DNA from 4 places in the Bradyrhizobium sp. USDA 4452 genome. Region 1 is predicted to be linked to each of the others. Evidence: predicted binding sites of a transcription regulator. Region 1 holds the regulator's gene; each other region holds the start of a gene.
The links. Region 1 encodes LexA, which represses DNA repair genes until DNA is damaged. Its sites were predicted from a motif close to TGTTCNNNNTGTGTTCNG; they were not measured.
Positions count from the first base shown of each region.

Region 2: the regulator LexA is predicted to act here: its motif matches at 2,233-2,250, upstream of ACVISU_RS07180 (ImuA family protein).
Region 3: the regulator LexA is predicted to act here: its motif matches at 1,457-1,474, upstream of ACVISU_RS14435 (ribonuclease T2 family protein).
Region 4: the regulator LexA is predicted to act here: its motif matches at 2,046-2,063, upstream of recA (recombinase RecA).

Region 1 is NZ_JBSSGK010000001.1:43,251-47,442, forward strand. Features, by position in the region: gene ACVISU_RS00380 (hypothetical protein) at 1-96, shown strand, start outside; gene ACVISU_RS00385 (hypothetical protein) at 93-320, opposite strand; gene ACVISU_RS00390 (hypothetical protein) at 466-894, opposite strand; gene lexA (transcriptional repressor LexA) at 1,151-1,855, opposite strand; gene ACVISU_RS00400 (molybdopterin molybdotransferase MoeA) at 2,100-3,311, opposite strand; gene ACVISU_RS00405 (HAD family hydrolase) at 3,335-3,961, opposite strand.
Region 2 is NZ_JBSSGK010000001.1:1,475,994-1,480,185, forward strand. Features, by position in the region: gene ACVISU_RS07175 (Y-family DNA polymerase) at 1-1,299, opposite strand, end outside; gene ACVISU_RS07180 (ImuA family protein) at 1,367-2,161, opposite strand; gene ACVISU_RS07185 (putative DNA modification/repair radical SAM protein) at 2,330-3,565, shown strand; gene ACVISU_RS07190 (UdgX family uracil-DNA binding protein) at 3,565-4,192, shown strand, end outside.
Region 3 is NZ_JBSSGK010000001.1:2,998,417-3,002,608, forward strand. Features, by position in the region: gene ACVISU_RS14420 (DUF3617 domain-containing protein) at 1-417, opposite strand, end outside; gene ACVISU_RS14425 (hypothetical protein) at 461-760, opposite strand; gene ACVISU_RS14430 (hypothetical protein) at 927-1,403, shown strand; gene ACVISU_RS14435 (ribonuclease T2 family protein) at 1,517-2,203, shown strand; gene ACVISU_RS14440 (23S rRNA (adenine(2030)-N(6))-methyltransferase RlmJ) at 2,362-3,222, shown strand; gene ACVISU_RS14445 (cold-shock protein) at 3,482-3,694, shown strand; gene ACVISU_RS14450 (outer membrane protein) at 3,970-4,192, opposite strand, start outside.
Region 4 is NZ_JBSSGK010000001.1:7,703,460-7,707,651, reverse strand. Features, by position in the region: gene gcvP (aminomethyl-transferring glycine dehydrogenase) at 1-83, shown strand, start outside; gene ACVISU_RS36305 (acyl-CoA thioesterase) at 256-693, shown strand; gene recA (recombinase RecA) at 853-1,941, opposite strand; gene ACVISU_RS36295 (hypothetical protein) at 2,311-2,535, opposite strand; gene ACVISU_RS36290 (hypothetical protein) at 3,954-4,160, shown strand; gene ACVISU_RS36285 (hypothetical protein) at 4,181-4,192, opposite strand, start outside.

The sequences.
Region 1 (4,192 bases):
GGCGAGAGCGAGACCACGCCGCGTGCGACCGCGACCGCGCCACGGCCCGCCGTCGATGCGACGCCGGCCGAGAGCGATTTTCAGGGCGAGGATTAGCCGTTGCCAGGCGAGGGTCCGGCCGGCAGCTCGAACAGGCCAAGATGATACTCGTCAGAGTCGGGGTCGGCATCGGGCTTCTTGACGAGGGTGAAGGAAGCCTCGGGAAACTGCTCCCAGACCTTCAGATCGTCAGCCGTTACCGTCAGCCAGCCGAACCGGAACATGTAGCGGCCCGGTTCCGTGACCCGTCCAGCCTTTTGCCAAGTGACCTTATCGACCACCGCGCACGTCCTCCGTGTACGATGATGCGCCAAGGTGGCCGCTGACGCAAATCTCCTTCTGCGCCCCGGAACCTGACGTCCGGGGTCGCTCCAAATCGCTTAGGTCACTCGCCGCCGGATGGTTCATCCCGCGGTGACGATGCGTTCAACCCAAAAACAGCGACGCGAATGCAGAGGGCCGCCGCTCCACAACCTTCGGCTTCTGCTCGACCGGCGGATGCAGTGCCGGCAATTGCAGCACGCTGACGCGTTGTCCCTCGACGAGCTGGGTCACCAGCACATGGCTGCCGTCGGGGAATTCGACCGCGTCATGATGGCGGTCGGGAACGTCGGGCTCGACTTCGTTGAACACGCCGACGCGGAAATTCATCGTCTTGGTCCAGATCCAGCGGCTGTCGTAGCGAACGTTCTCGGCGAAAGCGAGCTCGGTGCCCGGCAGCATGCAGACCGCGACGTTGGGATCGTTCTCCGAAGCAAAGCCGCGGGTCGACGTGCCGCGGAAAGTCGTGGTGATCAGCGTCTCTCCAACAATGGCGGGGCGCGACGCCACGGCGTGCAGACTATAGTCACACATCGGATGGCTCCTCTAATCGAGGTAGCGACCCGTGCCTCTCCTTGAGGCATAGGGCCTCTACCAGAGTGGACGATAGCGAACGAGTGTCTCCTCGTTTCTGGGCGATTGTACGACTGCTCGACCAACGCCCCCGATCACAAACACGCGACGCTGCGCGAGAGGTGTCGGAGCGCATCGGGCAACCAGCACGTTACGCTATCATGCAAGGAACGATCCGATGTGTCGCTCGTTCCCTGCCGCCGCAAGTATTTGAAAATCAGTACTTGCGATAGAGACCGATCAGCTTGCCCTGGATGCGGACCCGGTTCGGCGGCAGAATGCGCACTTCATAGGCGGTGTTGGCCGGCTCCAGCGCAATCGATGCGCCGCGGCGGCGGAAGCGCTTTAGGGTAGCCTCCTCCTCGTCGATCAGCGCCACCACGATGTCGCCGGTGTTGGCGACGTCGTTGCGCTGGATCAGCGCCATGTCGCCGTCGAGGATGCCGGCATCGACCATCGAATCGCCGCGCACTTCCAGCGCATAGTGCTCACCGGCGCCGAGCATGTCGGGCGGCACGCTGATGGTGTGGCTGCGGGTCTGCAGCGCCTCGATCGGCGTACCGGCGGCAATCCGGCCCATCACGGGGACCGCGACCGGACGGTTGCCGTCGTCCTCGGCGATCGGCGGGGTGCTGGCGCGCTTGCCGAGGGTGCCTTCGATGACGCTCGGCGTGAAGCCGCGGCGGCCGTTGCCGCCTCCGGCCGACAGCTCAGGGAGCTTGATGACCTCGATGGCGCGGGCGCGGTTGGGCAGGCGGCGAATGAAGCCGCGCTCCTCCAGCGCAGTGATCAGGCGGTGGATTCCGGACTTCGAGCGCAGGTCGAGCGCATCCTTCATCTCGTCGAACGAGGGCGGTACGCCGGCCTCCTTCAGACGTTCATTGATGAAACGCAGTAGTTCGTACTGTTTGCGCGTGAGCATCTCGAGTATTCCCCCGGTTGGTAGCGTCGTTCGATTCCGAGACTCTACAGGTGCGCCTGCAGGCGGGACCTGACCTCAGGAGCGCGGTGCTCAGTACAAGCGCTTCCTGGATGGTCTCCCGTTTGTAGACACCAGCACTCGAAACAAATCATGAACGGACACTATATGTTCGATATGTGTTCCGCAACCACTTAATTTCAGGTGAACGCGTTCTGCAACGCGTAATCGGCGGGCCGCGAAAGCCTCACTCCGGCAGCATCAGGATCTCGCATTCGTTGCCTGTGAGGGCGGCGGGCGCAAACGGCGGACGCACGAGAAGTGCGCGTGCCGCAGCGAGATTCCCGAGCAGCGAGGAGTCCTGCTGCATCACGGGCGTTGCGATCAGCGTGCCGTCTTCGCGCTCGTCGAGGCGCGCGCGCAGATAGTCCTCGCGCTGGTCGTTGGCAGCGAGGTCGCGGCCGAGCAGGGCGTTCGCGCGGGCATGATGGACAGTCTTTCGGCCGCTCAGCGCCCGAATCAAGGGCACCAGGAACAGGAAGGCGCAGACATAGGAGGACACCGGATTGCCGGGCAGGCCGATCACCCGCATCGGCCCCAACCGGCCATGCATCATCGGCTTGCCGGGCCGCATCGCGATCCGCCAGAACGCCATCTCGACGCCCTCGGCCTCCAGCGACTGCTTGACCACGTCGTGGTCGCCGACCGAGGCGCCGCCGGTCGTGATCAGGATGTCCGCGCCGGTGTCGCGGGCCCGCCGGACGCCGGCGGTGGTCGCCTCCACCGTATCGGCGGCAATCCCGAGATCGACGGTCTCGGCGCCTTCGGCGCGCGCCAGCGCCCGCAGCGCATAGCCGTTGGAATAGACGATCTGGCCGGGGCCAGGCTCCGAGCCCGGCATCACCAGCTCGTCGCCGGTCGCCAGCACCGCGACCTTCGGACGGCGGTGCACCGCAAGGTCCGGATAGTTCATGGCCGCCGCGAGCGACAGCGCGCGGTCCGAGAGGCGGCTGCCGGCTTCGAGCAGCACGTCGCCCTCACGGAAGTCGACGCCGGCGGGGCGGATGTGCCGTCCGGCGGCAGCCGGCTCGGTGATCGTGATGTGGTCGCCGTCGACGGTGGTGTCTTCCTGGATGATGACGGCGTCGGCGCCATGGGGGATCACGCCGCCGGTGAAGATCCGCACCGCTTCGCCCGGGCCAACCCTGCGCTCGAACGGCCGGCCGGCAGCGACTTCGCCGATCACCTTGAGCCGGGCCTTCAGATCACCGGCGTCCGCCGCGCGCACGGCATAGCCGTCCATCGCCGACATCGGCTGCGGCGGCTGGGTGCGGCGTGCGGCGAGGTCGCGCGCCAGGGTGCGATGGTAGGCGGCATCGAGCGCGACCATCTCCTCCGGCAGCGGGTTGGCGCCGGAAAGCACGGCGGACAGGGCATCGGCAACCGGCATCAGCGCCACGCTCAGAACTCCTCACGTCCTAATCACAGACCAAGTGCGGCCAGAGCCCTCGCCACGTCATCCGTCGATGTCACGTGGATGGCATGAAGGCCGCGCGCCCGCGCCCCTTCGATATTGGCGGCCAAATCGTCGAAAAACAGGATCCGCGACGCCGGCACGCCGATGGCTTTTACCACATGATCGTAGGCCTCGGCGTCGGGTTTCCGGTGCCCGATCGTCGAGGACAGGAAGACGGTGCGGAAATGGCTGAGCACCTCGGAATGGATCACGGAGAAATGCGCGACATGGGCCGGATTGGTGTTGGAGAAGGCGTAGAGCGGCATCCGCTGAGCGGCGGTCGCGAGCAGGGGGGCGATGCCCGGCATCTCGCCGGTGAAGATCGCGTTCCAGCCTTCGAGGAACTGCGCATCGGTGAGGTCGATGCCGAGCGTCCGGCGCAGGTTCGCGAAGAACGCTGCGTCGTCGATCCGGCCGATCTCGTGATGCTTGAAGCTGTCGTCGACGACGAAGCGCGTGGCAAGGTCGGCCGGCGCGCAGCCGGCATGCTGCGCCCAGTGCGCCATCACCTTCTCGAAGTCGATGTCGAGCACGACGCGGCCGATATCGAACAGCAGCACGTCGACGGAATCGGGAGAGAGTTGCGAGGTCATTGCGTGAAACTGTGTACGAGAATTGCCGGCGGGCGGCAATGTCCCCGATTTGTGCGGCAGGCATGCGACGACAGGGCAGGGTGTCGACCCTGCGGCCCGGGGTCGTGCGACAGTTGAGGCTTGGGGCAATCGGTCCTGGCCTTCGCCGGGACGACACTAAATGTGTGGCGCCGCCTGCATCCCGATCGTCGTCCCTGGCGAATGCCGGCAACCCAAAACCAAGGGCGCGTG
Region 2 (4,192 bases), 1.4 Mb from region 1:
CAGCGGCGGCTCGCCGGCGACGCGGTCCGGCCAGGCGGCCGCGCTGGCGGCGGCCAGATGATGCTGCGCCGGCAGCGCGAGCGCCGCGCGTTCGGGGATGTGGCTCTCGAGCGGCAAATGCACGACGACGCGTTTGCCGCCGATGCGGGCTGCGATGCGGTCGATCAGCGCCGAGACCTCGTCATTGTCGTGCACCGACGTGTCGAGGTCGCGCTGCTGCTGCACCACGATCTCGGTGCGCCCGGCAGCGAGGCGGATGAGATCGAAGCCGAAGCCGGGATCGAGGGGATCGTTGAGCGCATCGAGCCGCTCGCGGAACAGGCGATCGATCATCTCCGGCCGCGTCACCGGACGCCCGGTCTCGACCATGATCGTGCGCACCGCGCCATCGGTGCGGAAGAAGCTCGCCTCCAGCTGCCGCGCACCCTTGCCCTGCTTGTCCATCGCCGCAACCAGCATCTTGGCGAGGCTCGAGAGCGTCAGAGCGATCACGGTGTCGGTCGCGATGGGCTCGGGGAAACGCTTCTCGACGATGTAATCCGGTAGCGGCTTGCGTGGGCTGATCGGGGCATCGCCCTGCCCGAGCGCGTAACCGAGCAAGGTGGTGAAGGCCGAGCCGAACCGCGCCGATATCTCGTGCGGCGCGCGCGAGGCAACATCGCCGATGGTCTTCAACCCGGCGCGGCGCAGGCCGGTGGTGACGGCAGGATCGGCGCCGAGCGCCGACACCGGCAGCGGGCCGACCGCCTGCGCCTCCGCGCCATCGGCGATGACCTGCCCCGAGGCATGACGCGTCACCGTGCGCGCCGCGATCGAGGTGCCTGATATCGCCGCACTGACGGCAAAGCCGCGCCGGCTCAGCGCATTGAGGACGATCTGCAGCAGCGCACGCTCGCCGCCGAACAGATGCGCGCAGCCGGTGATGTCGAGGAACAGGCCGTATGGCGGATCGAGCGCGACCAGCGGCGTGAAGCGGTCGCACCAGTCGGCGATGTCGTTCAGCGTCTTCAGATCGGCGGCGGGATCGGCGTCGTAGACCGTGAGCTCCGGACAGATCGCCCGCGCATTGGCGAGCGGCAGCCCGATCGACAGCCCCGCGCGCACCGCGGCCTCGTCGATGGCATGCAGCAGGATCGCGTTGTGGTCCTTTGCGACGACGACGCTGGGGAGTTCTTTGCTATTCGTAAGGGACGCATCGGCAGACGGGTTCCCTCCCCCCTTGCGGGGGAGGGTGAGGGAGAGGGGTAAGCCGCTTACGCCGTCGTTCGTGGTCCCCCTCTCTCCAACTCTCCCCCGCAAGGGGGGAGAGAGCCCTGCCAATGTGCCCGCCTCACTTGACGGTTCTCTCAGCTCGCCTGCAACAAGTTCAGCTTGCGAGGCGATGTCCTGCGCGAGCTTGCGCTTGATGCGGTCGATGGGCAGGCGCGGCAGCCACAGGCTGAGGATACGCCGACGGTTCACTGAATTGGCACTCATCACATTTCCATTCCATGATCCATCGCCCGACCGGGCCATGACGGTTACGCACGAGTTCGGCCTCGAAGCGCGGCGCGCCCCAGGCGCTTGCGGCATTGCCCGGCGGCGAATGCGCCGCGCGCACGATCCAGCGCGTCTCCGCGGTCGAAGGGATCGGCGTCGCCGCGATCCGCAGCAGCAGCGCGGTGACGCCGGAGGCTTGCGCGGCCAGGGTCAGTTTGCGGCTGGCGACGAGATCGAGCTGGCGCGCATCGCCCCAGATTTCGAGCACCACGGCGCCGAGCGCATCGCAGGCGAGCGCGTCGGCCGCGGTGCGCAGAGCGCTGTCGACATCGGCGGCGCGCACGGTGACCAAGAGGCGCGGATCGAGGCCGAACTCGGCGAGCCCGTGCATCGACAGCGCGCCGTTTTCGCGATCGGAAAAATCCTGCCGCACCCAGACCAGCGGCTTGCGCGCTGATATCCGTCCGGCGAGCCCCGTGATGAAGCCGGTCGCAGCGCCGCCCTGATGGCCGGCCGCGAACACCTCGTGCAGCGCAGCCGGAGCAAGCCCGCCGCGCAGCATCGCGTCCGCGCTGGTGTGTCCGAGCGCGAGGCGGCTTGGCATCGCCGCCTCCGATGGCGCCTCGATGCGCGCGATGCTGCCGCGCAGAGACGCAAGCGTACCCGTGCGTGCGCCATTCATATGCGCCGCTCCTTCAACTTGAAAATTTGAGGCCGTCACTGCCTGAACAGAGAACCAGCGACTGGCTCAATTGTTCATGGTATGTTCTAATATAAAGCTAACAGCCCCTGATGAGTCAATCGGATTGCGAATTTTTCTGATTCATCAGCGGAATCAAAGGGATTCACGATGGACGTGCAACGCAAGCTGGAAATCCTGGCGGACGCCGCGAAATACGATGCCTCCTGCGCCTCCTCGGGCACCGAGCAGCGGGATTCCAGCGATGGCAAGGGTCTCGGCTCGACCGCGCCCGGCATGGGCATCTGTCATTCCTATGCGCCAGACGGCCGCTGCATTTCGCTGCTGAAGGTGCTGCTCACCAACGCCTGCAACTACGACTGCCTGTATTGCGTCAACCGCGCCTCCTCCAACGTGCCGCGCGCCCGCTTCACCATCGACGAAGTGGTGAAGCTGACGCTCGACTTCTATCGGCGCAACTATATCGAGGGACTGTTCCTCTCTTCCGGCATCATCCGCAGCGCCGATTACACGATGGAACAGGTGGTGAGCGTCGCGCGAAAACTGCGCGATGAGCATCACTTCCGCGGCTACATCCATCTGAAAACCATTCCCGAAGCCGATGACGCGCTGATTGCGGAGGCCGGCAAGTATGCCGATCGCCTTTCCATCAACATCGAGATGCCGGAGGAGACCAGCCTCGCCAGGCTTGCGCCGGAGAAAGACGTGCGTGCGATCCGCCGCACCATGGGACGACTGCGGCTGAAGCTCGACGAAGCCGCGGAAAGGCCCGCGACGAAAGCGAGGCCGCCACGCTTTGCGCCCGCCGGCCAGAGCACCCAGATGATCGTCGGCGCGGACAGCGCAAGCGATCAAACCATCCTCAAGACCAGCGCCAATCTCTATGGCGCCTATCGGCTCAAGCGCGTCTATTATTCCGCATTCAGCCCGATCCCCGATGCCAGCCGCGCCTTGCCGCTGATCGCGCCACCGCTGGTGCGCGAGCACAGGCTCTATCAGGCCGATTGGCTGATGCGGTTCTACGGTTTCGATGTCGGCGAAATCGTCGATGGACACGGAAGCGGCATGCTGCCGCTCGACATCGATCCGAAGCTCGCCTGGGCACTGCGCCACCGCGAGCGCTTTCCGCTCGACGTTAACCGCGCCAGCCGCGAGGAATTGCTACGCGTGCCCGGCTTCGGCCGCAAGGCAGTCGACCGTATCATCGCGACGCGCGGCGTCACCTCGATCCGCGTCGCCGACCTGGCTCGGTTGCACATCCCAAGGAACAAGGCGCTGCCGTTCATCGTTCTCAGTGACCACCGCCCCTCGGTACGCTTGCTCGACGCTGCCGGATTGGCGGAGCGGTTTCGTCCGCCGGCGAAGCAATTGGGATTTGGGTTTTGATGCATACCATCACCCTCGACAGCGAAACCGATTTCGACGGCTGGCGACAGGCCGCACGGCGGCTGGCGCTGAACCAGGTGAAGCCCCAGGACGTGACCTGGACGGTACGCGGCGGTACGCCGGAATTGTTTTCAACCGAGACGAATGACCTTCCTGAAGCGACGGAAGGCACTTTCAACGTGCCAGCCAAATTCGTCGAACTGGCGAAAGCGGCGATCCTGCATCGCGACCCCGAGCGGTTCGCCCTGCTCTATCGCCTGTTGTGGCGGCTGCGCAGTCACCATGACCTGCTCAGCGTCGCCACCGATCCCGATGTTGCCGGGGTCAGCGCCATGGCGCGCGCAGTGCATCGCGATGAGCACAAGATGCACGCTTTCGTCCGATTCCGTGAAGTCGGCCGCGTGAATACGCATTTCGTCGCCTGGTTCGAGCCGGAGCATCACATCGTCGAACTCGCCGCGCCGTTTTTCGCCAAGCGCTTTGCCGACATGCCTTGGTCGATCCTCACGCCCGATGTCTGCGCACATTGGGACGGCCACGAGATCGCGTTCACGGCAGGCGTTGCCAAGTCCGAGGCGCCGACGGAGGACCGGCTCGAGGAAACCTGGCGGAGTTATTACGCAGCAA
Region 3 (4,192 bases), 3.0 Mb from region 1:
CCATTTCGCCTCGATGGTCATCGTGGTGTCGCGTGAGCCGGCCGCGCCGCCTTCCGCGTGCGAGGTGCTCTTGACGGTGTAGGCGGAATTGAAATCGCCGACGATCTCGGCATGGCTCTGCATCGACATGCCGGCGACGCTGCACACGCTGTCGCTGACATAGCCGGTCGCGGTCTTCTGGATGTCTTGCTTGGAGCAGACTTCCTTGGCCATCGGCGAGGCCGCCGCGCTCATCTCCTTGTCGGTGGTCTCGTCAGTGCAGTGCTGCATGGTGATTTCCGGCATCGGCCCGCCGGTGCGCACCATTTTCATCTCCCACAGACCGGCCTTGCGGATCGGCAGGTCGACGGCGCTCGCGGCACCGGTGGACAGGACAACGCAAACAGCAGAACCAAGCAAGGCAAGCTGTCGGGTCATGCGGTGAGCTCCCGGCTGAACGTTTGGAGGATCTGGAGCGCGCTCAGTACAGCGTGCGCACCGGCCTCTCGGCCGAACCATAGGGCACCCAGCGGCAGGCGAAGGAGATGTAGCCGCCCGGGTAGCGCTGCACCCCAAGGAACTTGACCACCTTGCCGTAGGAGGCGCAGTGGTCGACGGCGAGCTGCCGCGCGTCGGTCTGGGCCGCCAGCGTATAGGCGATGATACCGCCGGTATCATTGCCCTTGAACGGCGGCACCGGCTGCATCCAGTCGGCTTGCGCCGGACCAACGGCCAGCATCCCGCTAACGGCAACTAGGCACGCGGCCAATTTCCTTCGCATCGCAGACTCCATTTCGCTTGCGACCAACATAGAGTGCGCCGGCGAGCATGAAAAGAACGAGCGGGCTACCGGCGGTGGACTTCTCGGCAGGTGTTGCCGCGCTGCACTTGACCTTGCCGGGGCTTCACGGCACCGTCCGCGGCATCGGATCATCGGGTGGATTCCCATGCGCAACCTGTTCAACTCCCCCAATAAACTCAGCCATACGCTCGGCCTCGGCGCCGCGCTCGTGGTCGGCCTTCTGGCGTTCGGGGGTACGGCTCAGGCCGCCAATCCGTTCGAGCTGAATTTCTGGCTGTCCGGCCCGCGCTATGACGGCAATGTGGCCCCGTGCGAGAGGGCACTGCCGGTTATCAGCTCGCAATTCCACGAAAAGGAAGCCACCTTCTGGAATTCGCCGCTCGTGATCACCGGCTACAACCGGATTCACGAAACCGCGTTCCGTCCCTGGCAGTCGGATAACATTCCGCGCCGCTATTGCTCGGGCGATGCGATGCTGAGCGACGGCAAGGTCCGCAAGGTGCACTATTCGATCATCGAGGACGGCGGCTTTGCCGGCCTCAGCCAGGGCGTCGAGTGGTGCGTCGCTGGGCTCGACCGCAACTGGGCCTATAACCCGTCCTGCAAGGCCGCCCGGCCCTGATCCCCGACCAATTCGGTCAAAACGGAAGCCGCCGCCATCCAGTCGGCGGCTTTTGTTCTTGAAATGTTCCGATGGCCTGCTAGGTTCTGGACGGTCGTGTGAGGGAGCGTTTGATGCCTCGGTTGGACACAATTTCCCGGTTTCTGATTTCAGTTGCCTTTGCCCTGTGCGGTGCGACGGGGGCCTCGGCCCAGGATCGCCGGCAGAATGCGCCGGGCGAGTTCGATTTCTATGTGCTGTCGCTGTCGTGGTCGCCCTCGTTCTGCGAGGCGGCGAGCGAGCGCGGCAACAACGGCCGCGGCACGCAGGCACAGTGCGGCGGGCGGCCCTATTCCTTCGTGGTGCACGGGCTGTGGCCGCAATATGAGCGGGGCTTTCCGGAATACTGCCAACGGCCCTCGCCCCGCCTCGCCCGCAACATCATGACCTCGATGCTCGACCTGATGCCGGCGCCCGGGCTGATCTACAACGAGTGGGACAAGCACGGCACCTGCTCCGGCCTCGGCGAGCGCGCCTATTTCGAAGCCATCCGCAAGGCTCGCGCCGCAGTGAAGATCCCCGAGGAATTCCTGCAATTGACGGAGCCGAAGACGATCGCGCCCGACGACCTGGAGACGGCGTTCATCAAGGCCAATCCGGGGCTCAGCAACTCGGCGATCTCGGTGACTTGCGACAGCAAGCGACTCAGCGAGGTGCGGATTTGCCTCAGCAAGGATCTGCAATTCCGCTCCTGCGAGGAAATCGATCGCCGCGCCTGCCGCCGCGATCAGGTGCTGATGCCGCCGGTTCGCGGCGGCTGACGTCTCGTCCACGTCATGGCCGGGCAGACGCGCGTCGTCGCGCTTGTGTCCCGGCCATCGACGCCATCACGAAACCAGCGAAACAAGGCATGATGCCCGGGACAGGCCGGGCATGACGCAGTACAACATGCGCACCCTCTGGAGCGCAGCGTCATCGCATGAACTATCGCCACGCCTTTCACGCCGGCAGCTTTGCCGACGTCATCAAGCACATCGTGCTGGTGCGCATGCTCACCTACCTGCAGGAAAAGCAGGCGCCGTTCCGCGTCATCGACACTCATGCCGGCGCCGGCCTTTATGATTTGACGTCGAGCGAAGCGCAGCGCGGCGGCGAATGGCTGACCGGCATCGCGCGGCTGATGCAGGCGCGACTCACCGACAAGGCGCTGCCGCTGATCGCGCCCTATCTCGACATCGTCAGAGCATTCAATCCGAGAGGCGAACTGAAAGCCTATCCCGGCTCGCCGTTGATCGCGCGGGCGCTGCTGCGTCCGCAAGACCGTCTGACGGCCTGCGAGATCGAGCCCGTGGCGCGCAAGCAATTGATCGATGCATTGCGACGCGATGCGCAGGCGCGCGTCGTCGATCTCGATGGCTGGATGGCGTTGCCCGCATTCGTGCCGCCGAACGAGCGGCGCGGCCTGGTGCTGATCGATCCGCCATTCGAAGCGAAGGACGAGTTCGAGCGACTGGCCAGTGCCTTCACGGCGGCGTTCGCGAAGTGGCCGACCGGCGCGTACCTTTTGTGGTACCCCGTAAAATCCCGGAGAGCTTCCGACGAGCTCGCACGCAGCGTGGCTGCAGCAACGGCGACGAGCCGCCCCGCAGGTAAATGCTTGCGCTTGGAATTCAGTGTGGCGCCGCAAGAAGCGGATTCCGGCCTCGTTTCCACGGGCCTTTTGATAGTGAATCCGCCGTGGACGCTGGCGGGCGAGCTGAAGATCATCCTGCCCGAACTCGAGCGACCGCTTGGTCAAGGCGGCGCCGGACGCTTCAGACTCGAAACGCCTAAACCTTGATCGGTAGCCCCACCGAAAAGTTCTATTTGAGCATAGGCAACGCGCGCGGAACCGTATTATGCTCATCCTGTTACGACTGGCTTTACGTTCCGCTTCCGCGAATGGTTGCGGCGGAGTGACAAGGCCGAAATAAAATCCAGGCAGACCGGCGGCGTGACGCCGGCCTGTTCAGGTGGCCAAGCTTCCGACAAGCGAATGTCGGTCAACCGCTACGCGGCGTGCGCGTAGCGGTGGAGCAATACGGGGGAGGAGTTTCCCGATGGCCATGACTGGGACAGTCAAGTTCTTCAACGGAGAGCGTGGCTATGGCTTCATCAAGCCTGACGATGGCGGCCGCGATGTGTTCGTTCACATCACGGCTGTCGAGCGTGCAGGGTTGAAGGACCTGACTGAAGGACAGCGCATTACGTTCGAGGTTGAACCCGACAAGAAGGGCAAGGGCCCGAAGGCGGTCAACCTGGTGGTTTCATGATGAGCGCGCGCGGTGCGTGGCTCGTGATGAACGGCGAATGAAGCGTTGCGTGTGAGTTGACTGCACGGCGCGTGGCTCGCGCTCGCTGCACGACCAGCTGCATGATGCGGACGCGATTGACGGTGCCCGCATATCAGATGCGTGCGGCCGTCCGGCTGGTTTCGCGGACGCCGCGGCGTTCATGCAGCAGCGCGCGATGTCGACGTGATCAGCACAAAGAGAAACCCGGCCGCGCGAGACGCGGCCGGGAGTTGATGTCTGACGTTTTCTTGTTCTCAGAAATGATAGTTGATGCCGGCGCGCACCAGGCTGAAGCTGTAGCCGTTCGACGCGCCGCCGGTGATCGTGAAGTTGCTGTTGGCGAGATCGACGTAGAGATATTCGATCTTGGCGCTCCAGTTCGGGGCAAAGCCCATTTCGGCGCCGGCGCCGACCGTGAAGCCCGCGTTGGTGTGCGACTCCGTGATGCCGAAGGTCTCGCCGCGCAGTTCGCCGAAG
Region 4 (4,192 bases), 7.7 Mb from region 1:
GCCGCGTCGACAACGTCTATGGCGATCGCAATCTGGTGTGCTCGTGCCCGCCGATCGAGGATTATGCGCAGGCGGCGGAATAGCGCGGGCGACGATCAAGGTTGGTGTAGGATGGGTGGAGCCAACGGGTCCGCGCAAAGCGCGGCCCGATGATAAACTCCGCGAAGCCCATCACTGCACATCACGTCATAAGAGACTGCAATCGACAGCCACTGATCGCGCGACAAACAGAGGCTGCCTGCGGCAGGAGGAAACATGCGCGAGGAATTCTGGTTCCACTTCCCGTTTCGCGTCCGCTATTCCGAGGTCGACGCACAGGCCGTGGTGTTCAACGCGCACTACCTGACCTATTTCGACACCGCGATAACAGAGTATTTCCGCGCGCTCGGCTACGACTATCTCGGCGAGGTGGCGCGGACCGGCATCGACTTTCACACCGTGAAGTCGGTCGTCGAATACAAGGCGCCGATCCGGTTCGATGAGGACATCGAGGTCTGCGTCCGCGTCGCCAGGATCGGCCGCTCCTCGATCGTGCTTGCGCTCGCGATCTTCGCCAAGGGCTCCGAGGACCTGCGCGCCACCGGCGAGATCATCTGGGTCGCGACCGACCAGAAGACGCATCAATCGGTCGCCGTGACGGAAGACTTGCGCGCGCTGGTCGCGAACCGGGAAAAGGCGCTGGCGCGCGGGTAAGCGCCAGATATCGGTTTCAACGCCGCGCAAAACCAAACAGGCGCCGAAGACGTCGGCAACTCAACGTCCTCAGCGCCCGCTTGCAGCGAAATGATTTGATCGCTTGAGCATGATCTTTCCGGAAAATTGCTTCGCTCTTTTCCGGATCATGCCTCAGGCTTACTCGTCGGCGGGCTCTTCGCCCTCGGCGTCGCGCTCGGGCGTACCGGCGAGGATCTGCTCGGAGATCAGGCCGGAGTTTTGCCGGATCGCCGCCTCGATCTTGGCGGTGATGTCGGGATTCGCCTTCAGGAACGCCTTCGAATTCTCGCGCCCCTGGCCGAGCCGCTGGCTGTCATAGGAGAACCAGGCGCCGGACTTCTCGACGATGCCGGCCTTGACGCCGAGGTCGAGGATCTCGCCCATCTTGGAGACGCCCTCGCCGTACATGATGTCGAACTCGACCTGCTTGAAGGGCGGCGCCAGCTTGTTCTTCACCACCTTGACGCGGGTGGTGTTGCCGACCACCTCGTCGCGCTCCTTGATCGCGCCGATGCGGCGGATGTCGAGGCGGACCGAGGCATAGAATTTCAGCGCGTTGCCGCCGGTGGTGGTCTCCGGCGAGCCGTACATCACGCCGATCTTCATGCGGATCTGGTTGATGAAGATCACCATGGTGTGGGACTTGTTGATCGAGGCGGTGAGCTTGCGCAGCGCCTGGCTCATGAGGCGTGCCTGCAGGCCCGGCAGCGCATCGCCCATCTCGCCCTCGAGTTCGGCCTTCGGCACCAGCGCCGCGACCGAATCGACCACCAGCACGTCGACCGCACCGGAGCGCACCAGCGTGTCGCAAATCTCCAACGCCTGCTCGCCGGTGTCGGGCTGCGAGATCAGGAGCTCGTCGATGTTGACGCCGAGCTTGCGCGCATAAACCGGGTCGAGCGCATGTTCGGCGTCGATGAAGGCGCAGATGCCGCCCTTCTTCTGGCCTTCCGCCACGGTGTGCAGCGCCAACGTGGTCTTGCCCGACGATTCCGGCCCGTAGATCTCGACGACACGCCCCTTCGGCAGGCCGCCGACGCCGAGCGCAATGTCGAGCCCCAGCGACCCCGAGGACACCGTCTCGACATCCATCGAACGGTCGTTCTTGCCGAGCTTCATCACCGAGCCCTTGCCGAACTGGCGCTCGATCTGGGAGAGCGCGGCTGAGAGGGCCTTGGACTTGTCCATGGAGGATCCTTCGACGATACGCAGTGCAGTAGCGGACATTTGGGATGTGCTCCTTATGGCGGGGATTCGCTAGCGGGAAAAACGGGAGATGAGGCTCGGGCGGAACGCGTTGTTGATGGGAGTCTCGTACCACGTTTGTTCTACGTTCGCAATATGTTCTTTCTGATGGGTCGGTGCTGTCCGTATTTGACCCCGCGTGTCCTAATTCGAATCTGAGAGTGTCCTAAATCGCTTAGCTGGATGTTCTTGGCGTTCTCAGTAGGACTACCGAGCCCTATGCACGCCTCTGGGCATAACGGTTTTCTATAGGGCGGCAAACTCGTTCCCTACGTGGTTCTCCTTAAGGGAAGACCCGGTGGTCTCCGTGGGTGAACGCAGTTCCTCGGGAACGAATCTGCCGCCGTGCTATTAGGCACACATCACCGCCCATCCGTGGCCGTCACCGGTGACTGAGAGACCATTGCGCTCCCGCCCGCGAAACGTGGAGAGCGCGCCTTGTGCGAGAGATGTGTCGAACTGGATGGGATCAGCAACCACTACCGGACGCTTGCCAGAAACATCACCGATCAGCAGACGCTGGACGCCATCAAGAAGCTCATTGAGCATCACGAAAATCGGAAGGGTCAACTGCACCCCGAGCCGCCGGGGAGCCCGGTTTGACGAAGCGCAGCCAGGAAAAACAGCAATGGGAGATGAGCGCGTTCCCGTGCCCGTATTGCTCGCGAAGCATGAAGCTCATGGGTAAAGAGCGTGCTGATCCGGGATCGCGCGGCTATCTGTTGACCTTTCAATGTGATTGCGGACAAATCTTCGCGGCTAGGAGCGATCAGTAAGGCCGCCTCAGTTGGCGGCCTCTTCATTTCATGAATTCTGGTTCGTCTTTGGCCGCTGCGTCTTGAGGACGCTTGTCTTCCTTCTTGTCGTCGTCCTTCACCTTGAAGCTGCGGTTCGGGTACCACTCCCTAAGGCCCCAAGTTCCGCCCCCAACGCGCACCACATCGCCGACTCAGCCATACGCCGCGTCAAACGGACCCAATGGTATTGGCGGGCTCTTTCGAATTCATATGAAGGCCGCCCGTTTTGAACATGGCAGCAAACTCCGGATTCTGAAGTGGGGTTCGCTTGGACGTCAGAAGGGCTTTTGCCGCATCTACGATAGAACAAAGCAACTCTGAACTGAGAAGAAACGGCCCCTGCGAAGGGGCCGCTTAGTGGAAATGAGAGGGCCGCGTCACGCGAACGGCCCGCCGGGTAAATCTGAAAATCATCCGAATTGAAAACCTGCCCCGGCTCCAAAATCCTAGTTCTCCTCGCGCTCGCAACAATTCCGGAAGGATACGGAGTGGCCTAAAGCATGATCCGGAAAAGTGCGAAGCGATTTTCCGGAGGTGACCCCAGCGCGCTGAAGCGCCGAGGCGGCGCGGTCCGGATTGATCGCCGTGATAGCCAATTTGGGACATGTCCTGTCGCACAGATTGTATAGGCTTCCGGCTACAGGATTTTGCACACCTTCCTGGGGCTAGGGCCGGCGCCGTCCGCAAGCATTTCAAGCGGGCGGCGTTGCGCTGTCAGGCATCGGTCCGAACGAAACCCGCGGATCCGAACGCGCCGACGGGAGCCATTGTCGAAGCATTTGGGCTGCGGCGCAGTGCGATCCGTAGTTCTCCGGGGCAGAACAAAGTTCCGCGAGCAGGGCTCGGCGTTCGTCTCGACTGCATGAGATAATCAATGAGTTACAGAAGGATTTGGCGGAGCCGGTGGCACAATCTGCATACTACCTTGGTACCCCTCCTGACGCCCAAAAAAACTACGTAGCGTTCACGAGAAGACTCGGGTTCCGGCAGTGTTCGTAACACTCCCTTCTCCGGCCGACGCACCGATTGCGCATCCCGAGGCAAGGCGACGCCGCCGGCGAACGGATCCACTTCGGGATTCACAACGACGTCCGAACGGGCGCGACGATTCACTCTATCGTTTGACGGGTGTCAATTATTGCTACAACTTCTGATTTAGATATCGACGACCGCCATTCATTCGCGGAACCGTTCCAGATGATCCACAAGGGCGTCGAATTCACCGTCACTCAGCTCATGCCCGGCGTCTGGAAATGGCGTTTCCAGATCGGCGATCGGGTCTTCACGGGCAAGACCGAAGCAAAACTCGACCTGCTGGCGATCCGCCGCGTACAGCTGCGGATCGACCGCGAGCTGAACAATCTCGGGCTCGGACGCAGCCACGGACACCGCGATCAGGATTGAGGCGGTCCGTCCGGCAAGCCTCAGTCCGCGCT